DNA from 2 places in the Neobacillus sp. Fa239 genome. Region 1 is predicted to be linked to the other one. Evidence: a T-box and tRNA genes for the amino acid it is inferred to sense, from the RefSeq annotation. Region 1 holds a T-box; the other holds one or more tRNA genes.
The links. The T-box of region 1 lies ahead of leuS (leucine--tRNA ligase). A T-box ahead of a tRNA ligase gene usually reads a tRNA of that ligase, here a tRNA-Leu.

Region 1 (3,423 bases):
ATCCTCAATCACGGCAAGTGGTGATTCTCCAGTACCAGATGGTCTGATTTCTGTCGTTTTCGGTAACATCAATGGAAGCTCATCTTCCGATACAGCTGTCATTGTGCCATCTTCCCAATGAATAATTGGAATCGGTTCACCCCAATAGCGCTGGCGGCTGAATAACCAGTCACGTAAACGGAAGGTAACTTTCTTTGTCCCAATCCCTTTTTCTTCAAGCCAGGCAATCATTTTTTGAATGGCATCCGCTTTATCCAACCCATTTAGGAAATCGGAATTTATATGTTCACCATCACCGGTGTAAGCCTCTTGTTGAATATCACCGCCTGCAACCACCTGCTTAATTGGCAAGGCAAATTGCTGGGCGAATTCATAGTCGCGTTCATCATGTGCAGGAACGGCCATGATGGCACCCGTTCCATAGCTGACTAGGACATAATCGGCAATCCAGATCGGCATCTTCTCGCCATTTGCAGGGTTAATCGCAAATGCCCCGGTAAATACTCCGGATTTTTCTTTCGCAAGATCGGTTCGTTCAAGATCGCTCTTACTTTTCACTTTTTCTAAATAGGCATCAACTGCTGGACGTTGTTCTTCTGTAGTAATCTTGTCGACAAACGAATGTTCAGGAGCAAGCACTGCGTAGGTCGCACCAAACAATGTATCAGGTCGAGTGGTAAATACCGTAAACGTTTCATCATGTCCGGCAATTTGGAAGGTAACTTCGGCCCCTTCAGAACGGCCAATCCAATTTCGTTGCATTTCCTTCAAACTTTCCGGCCAATCAAGCTCCTCAAGATCCTCAAGTAAACGGTCGCCATATGCCGTAATTTTTAACATCCATTGTTTCATCGGGCGACGTTCAACGGGATGACCGCCACGCTCACTCTTGCCGTCGATCACCTCTTCATTTGCCAAAACAGTTCCTAGTGCCGGGCACCAGTTAACGGCTACTTCATCAATATAGGCAAGACCTTTTTCCCAAAGCTTCAAGAAAATCCATTGTGTCCATTTATAATAGTCGGGATCGGTTGTGTTTACTTCCCGGTCCCAATCATAGGAGAATCCTAAGGATTTAATTTGTCTGCGGAAGGTGTTGATATTTTGTTCCGTAAATTCAGCCGGGTCGTTACCAGTGTCTAATGCATATTGTTCAGCCGGTAATCCAAAGGCATCCCAGCCCATTGGGTGAAGGACATTATAGCCCTGCATCCGTTTAGTACGAGAAAGGATATCTGTTGCGGTATAGCCTTCTGGGTGGCCAACATGAAGTCCTGCCCCTGATGGATATGGAAACATATCTAATGCGTAGAATTTTCTTTTTTCAAATTCTTCGCTTGTTTTAAATGTTTTTTCTTCTTCCCATTTCTTTTGCCATTTTTTTTCGATTTGCTGATGATCGAAACTCATAAGTACTGCCTCCTTCTAAAAATAAAAAAATCCCCTCATCCCAAATAGGGACGAGAGGATTGTATGTATCTTCCCGCGGTACCACCCACATTAGTGTCAAAAACACTCGCTTCATTATCCTTAACGCGGAAAACGGCAAACATTACTGCAAATTTCATGTCTGCAACTCCTAGGCGAGTTCATGATGTACTCGGTTGACTCCCACCAGCCGTCAACTCTCTATTTGCGAGTATGAACCATTACTAATCCTAATCAATGTTTTTAATTATAAAGATATAGGGTTATTGTATTAAATTTTCCTGCGATTTGCAAGAAAACAAAAGCCTAAAAACAGTATCGGCCGAAGGAAATAATTTTAAACATATAAAAAAACCGGTTCGTTTATAATGAACCGGTTGTTGCATTCGCGCCAATTTGTTTTTTTGATTTGAGGACCCGGTCGTACATAAAAGTTGTAATAATCGAAATGATGAATAGACCAATTAATACAATAAACAAAGTGGACATACTATACATATCGACAATCATACCGCCAAGCAAGGGACCGATCATCCTTCCTCCAGTCGCAGTGCTGTTGACAATTCCTTGATAAAACCCTTCTCGTCCCTTAGGGGCCAATGAAAAGGCAACTGTCGGTACTGCCGGCCAAATAAACATCTCGCCAATTGTTAAAACGATCATCCCAATTAGAAACCCTGTAAAAGCTTTGGAATTCCCTACTACCAAAAATGAGAGGATAAAGATGACAATGCCAATGATCATTTGTGCTTTTAAATTGGAATTAAATCGCTTTAATACCATATTTAATAATGGCTGTCCAAGGACGATTAGTGCACCGTTAATAGTCCATAAAAAGCTATATTGCGATAAGGTAATATGAATCTGCTGTGTGTATGATGCGATGGTGGTGGTCCATTGAACATACGCCACCCAGCATAACAAATAGCCTGAACAAAGGATTAACAGGGCTTTTACATTTCTTTTGTTATTTACAATGGTTTCTTGTTGTTTTTTCGTATGATTTGCAGAACTCACTGTAATCCCCTTATAGCCAAAAACGGCAATCAGTAAAAAGATCACATACATTAGGGTGTTAGCAAGAAAGATTAATTGGAAGGAGTAATCCGCGACAATGCCTCCTAGTGCAGCACCTATGGCAACGCCGACATTTTGAGCAACGTACATGGCATTAAAGGCCTTCCGTCCTCCTTCGGTCCAAACAGAGCCTGCCATAGCATACATCGATGGGAAAATAACTCCAGTTCCTAGTCCAATAATGGTTAAAAAGAAAATATATTCGGGCCAGCCATGCCAAATCGAGAGTCCGCTCACGGCGAGCAAGGAAATAGCGATTCCAAGTAAAATGGATTTATAGCCACCGAATTTATCGAATAAACTTCCCCCGAACAAATTGCCAATGACACTTGCCCCAGAGTTGAATAGGAGCACCAGTCCCGCCATAGATAAACTTTTTCCAAGATGATTATGAATATAGATTGTATTTAGCGGCCATAAAAAAGAAGAGCCAGTTGAATTCACTGCCATTCCAATAATTAAGAGCCATAAGGCACGAGGCATGATATCGCTCCTTTATATAGTAACTATTTCGATTCCCTAGGTAATTTTAGCCTGTTTTCGATTGGGGTGCAATACTTTTTCTAAAGGACATACAAAAACCCCCAACAGCATGTTGAGGGCTTATTTGATCACGATGATTGATCTTGTTCCTGATGCATTTTCGATTTGACCGGCTGGCCGCCAGATTGTTCGTATTTCTTTTTTGATTGCTTGACTAAATCTACATCCTGGCCAAGCTCTATATCGTTACTATTGATTCCATTTCGTGTCTTTTGCTCGGGATTTTGCTGTTTTGATCGTTTTTTCACTAAGTTTGTCCTCCTCTTAATACCCCTGTAGGATCATCGTATTTTGGATCTGCTGCAGCTGCAATCTCATTCTGTGAAGCTGCTCCCGCTGCTGCGAATTTGCAAATTGCGCCATCTTGCAAATATC
Region 2 (3,423 bases), 860 kb from region 1:
ACTTACATGTCCTGCCCTAAATGGTAAGATAAGAAAACAGTTTACCTGCAGGCTGATAAATTTATCTAATACTAAACAACAATTAGCGGGAATGAGTCCGTTCAATACCGCTTTCACACCTACCAATTACCTGCTCATTTTAGGACAGTCCTCCATTACGATGCCTTGCACACATAGAAAATGACTCTCAACATTTTGATTAGAGTCCTATTTATCCTTATGTTGATTGAGTGTAACAAAAGAGAGGGATGCCCAGTAGAGAGAGCAACCCTGCTAATTATTTATTGCACTTTTACTCCAATTGTTTGCCTTTCGTCTCTAGACCAAACACTCCAACTATCAATGCCCCCACTAATAGCACGACGAAAAAGATACCGAAAATAATGGGGAAACCAACCTTTGCCCCAAGTAACAACCCAGTGAACATTGGCGCCAAAACACCACCAATACGCCCGAATCCAGCGGACCAACCCATTCCGGTGGCACGGACTGCCGTAGGAAACTGTTCGACAGTAAATATATACGTGCCTGCCCAAGCTCCTAACATGAAGTAAGAGATTAACACCCCAAACAAAATCAACATGACAGTGCTTGTGGCAAATCCAAAGCCCAGGGATGCCAGACCAGACAGAAATATGGCAATGACGAGTGTTCTTTTACGTCCCCACTTTTCGACCAACCAAGCTGCTGTCAGGTAACCCGGAACCTGTGCAAGAGTCATGATCAATACGTACCCGATGCTGTGCACAAGAGAGTAGCCTTTGGCCGCCATTATGGAAGGTAACCAGGTGAACAATCCATAGTATGCAAAGTTCATAGTGAACCACAGCGTCCATGTCACGGCAGTGCGCCTTCTAATACCTTTCGACCATGTCCTTACGAATGACTCTCTAAACGAGAGGCGCTCAGTCAAGTTACGGTAGCGTGGTGTTTCGGGTAGACTGATTCTTAGGTAGATAGTGTACAGCGCCGGAATTGCGCCAATCAAAAAGGCGGCTCGCCAACCGACTGACGGAATGACGAAGAATGCAATAATTGCTGCGGCCAAGGACCCAAAGGCCCAAAACATTTCTAACAGCACTACGCGGCGGCCACGATTTTCGTCTTTTGAAGATTCCAACACGTAGGTAGTGGAGACGGGGAGTTCGCCACCAAGACCTAGACCAGTCAAAAAGCGTAGCAGCATCAGAATACCAGCGGTCGCCGCAAGTCCAGATAAACCTGACGCAACGCTGTAGAGCAGAAGAGTCCACATGAAAATAGTTCGCCGGCCAAATCGGTCAGCAAGGGAGCCTGAGAACGCAGAACCAATTGCCATACCAAGCAACCCTAAACTTCCAAGCATACCCATTGTGCCGGAATTAAGATGCCAATCCCGTCCAAGTGAAACAAGGATGTAAGAGAACAACGCCACATCCATCGAGTCGAACAGGGTTCCGATTCCGGATGTGATGAGAATTCGAGTCGGTGAAGGTACTTTTACCTCAGACGTTGAAACCGACATATTACTCAATATTAACACACCCCTTTATAAAATTTAGGTAATAAACCATCATATGCAAAAAGACCAATAGAAGTAATAAATTTACAAAAAGAAACTAAAAACAGTCCCGTATATAAAATTGCCCTTGAACTTGCAGCCCCGTTTAGACAACCGATTATTATGTTGGGGCAATGAAAAAAGCGTCCCTACCTTAGCAGGAACGCTTAAAACGTTGATATGACGAGCATTCTCGTTTTTCTTTCGAAAAATAGATACCGGTGGTCGGGGTCGAACCGACACTCCTTACGGAACACGATTTTGAGTCGTGCGCGTCTGCCAATTCCACCACATCCAGCACGTTGTTTTTTTGTAATACTTTTAAGTAGCGGTGGGCAGATGCCCCTCTTCACTATTTAGTTTGGATTAATAAAATTTCATCAATGATGGGAATTTCTTTATTCAATATGGTTAAGAGATTTTCTTCAATCTGATTGTCAATCTCACAAACCGTTATCGCCGAACCATTGATTTTTGAACGTTCATTTGCCAAACGAGCAATATTTAACCCTTTTTGAAAAAGAGATCCTGATAACTCGGCAATAACCCCTTTTCGATCGGTATGGCGGATTACAATTGTTGGTCGTTCTCCGGAAAACTTTAACGGATAATCATCCAATTCCTGAACTTCTACTTTGCCGCCGCCTAAGGAACTGGCCAAGACCTTTACAGTTCGCGTTGCCCCTGATAATTCTACTAGCACTGTATTCGGGTGGTAACTTCCAAGCACCCGTTTCGTAAACTCGTATTGTAATTCATTTTCTTCGGCAATGGATTTTGCATTTGGAATACCTTCATCCATTGTTGTTAATCCAAGAACCCCTGCAATTAATGCTAAATCTGTGCCATGGCCTTGATAGGTTTCGGCAAAGGAACCCATAAGAGAGAATTTTGCAAATAATGGTTTTTCGTTTAACAGCTGGTAGGCTATATTGCCAATTCGGACAGCACCTGCAGTATGTGAACTGGATGGCCCAACCATGACAGGGCCGATAATCTCATAGGCGCTTTGATATTTAGCCGGCCCGCAACCGCTTGTCTTTTCGCTGAAAATCTGCTCCTTCAATTTTTGACCTGTCGGGGTGCCAGCCAGACCGCCAATCCCGGTTTCCCTTAGCGATTCAGGCATTTGCTGCCCGACTTCATGCATTACATGAATCACCTCATCAGGTGGAATGATGCTGACCATCCCTGCTAGCGCCATATCTGCCGCAGCCTGCGCGGTAATCGCGTGTAATCCGTTCCGAACGATACATGGAATTTCCACCAGCCCGGCGACCGGATCACAAACTAGTCCCAGTGAATTTTTCAAAGCAATTCCGATGGCATTTCCAACCTGCTTTGGAGTGCCACCGGCAAGCTCAACTAAAGTGCCAGCTGCCATCGCGGTTGCTGAGCCGATTTCCGCCTGGCATCCGCCAGCAGCTCCTGATATGGAAGCTTTATTGGCAATCACCAAGCCAAGGGCAGAGGCAGTGAACATCGACAGTATGATCCGCTCTCGTGGGAATGTTCCGCTGTCCAGAGCGTGAACGAGCACTGCTGGCAAGATTCCAGCTGAACCTGCAGTCGGTGTTGCCACAATCCGCCCCATTGCTGCATTGACTTCTGATACGGCCAGCGCATTGGCTGCGGCATTTAATGTAACTGGATTGATAATGGATTTTCCATTTTTAGCATATTGGTGAAGACGGTGCCCATCACCACCGGTCAAGCCGGTACGAGACATGACAGCACTTGTCGTCCCTCTGCGAACAGCCTCTTCCATTACCGTAAATTGCTCGGCCATTTTTTCGATAATCGCTTCCCGTGGAATGCTCTTTTGCTGTATTTCCGTTTGGATCATTAATTCTGCAATCGTTATGTTTTGCTGCCCGGCCAAT

Region 2: it encodes a tRNA-Leu, which carries the amino acid that the T-box ahead of leuS (leucine--tRNA ligase) is inferred to sense. The anticodon was not compared.

What each region holds. Positions count from the first base shown of each region.
Region 1 covers NZ_AP041611.1:4,437,985-4,441,407, forward strand. The annotation lists gene leuS (leucine--tRNA ligase) at 1-1,410, opposite strand, end outside; T-box leader at 1,454-1,675, opposite strand; gene ACZ5XR_RS21965 (MDR family MFS transporter) at 1,792-2,988, opposite strand; gene ACZ5XR_RS21970 (glycogen biosynthesis protein GlgD) at 3,117-3,296, opposite strand; gene ACZ5XR_RS21975 (YtzC family protein) at 3,313-3,423, opposite strand, start outside.
Region 2 covers NZ_AP041611.1:3,579,676-3,583,098, forward strand. The annotation lists gene ACZ5XR_RS17400 (MFS transporter) at 293-1,504, opposite strand; tRNA gene ACZ5XR_RS17405 (tRNA-Leu) at 1,757-1,839, opposite strand; gene sdaAA (L-serine ammonia-lyase, iron-sulfur-dependent, subunit alpha) at 1,893-3,423, opposite strand, start outside.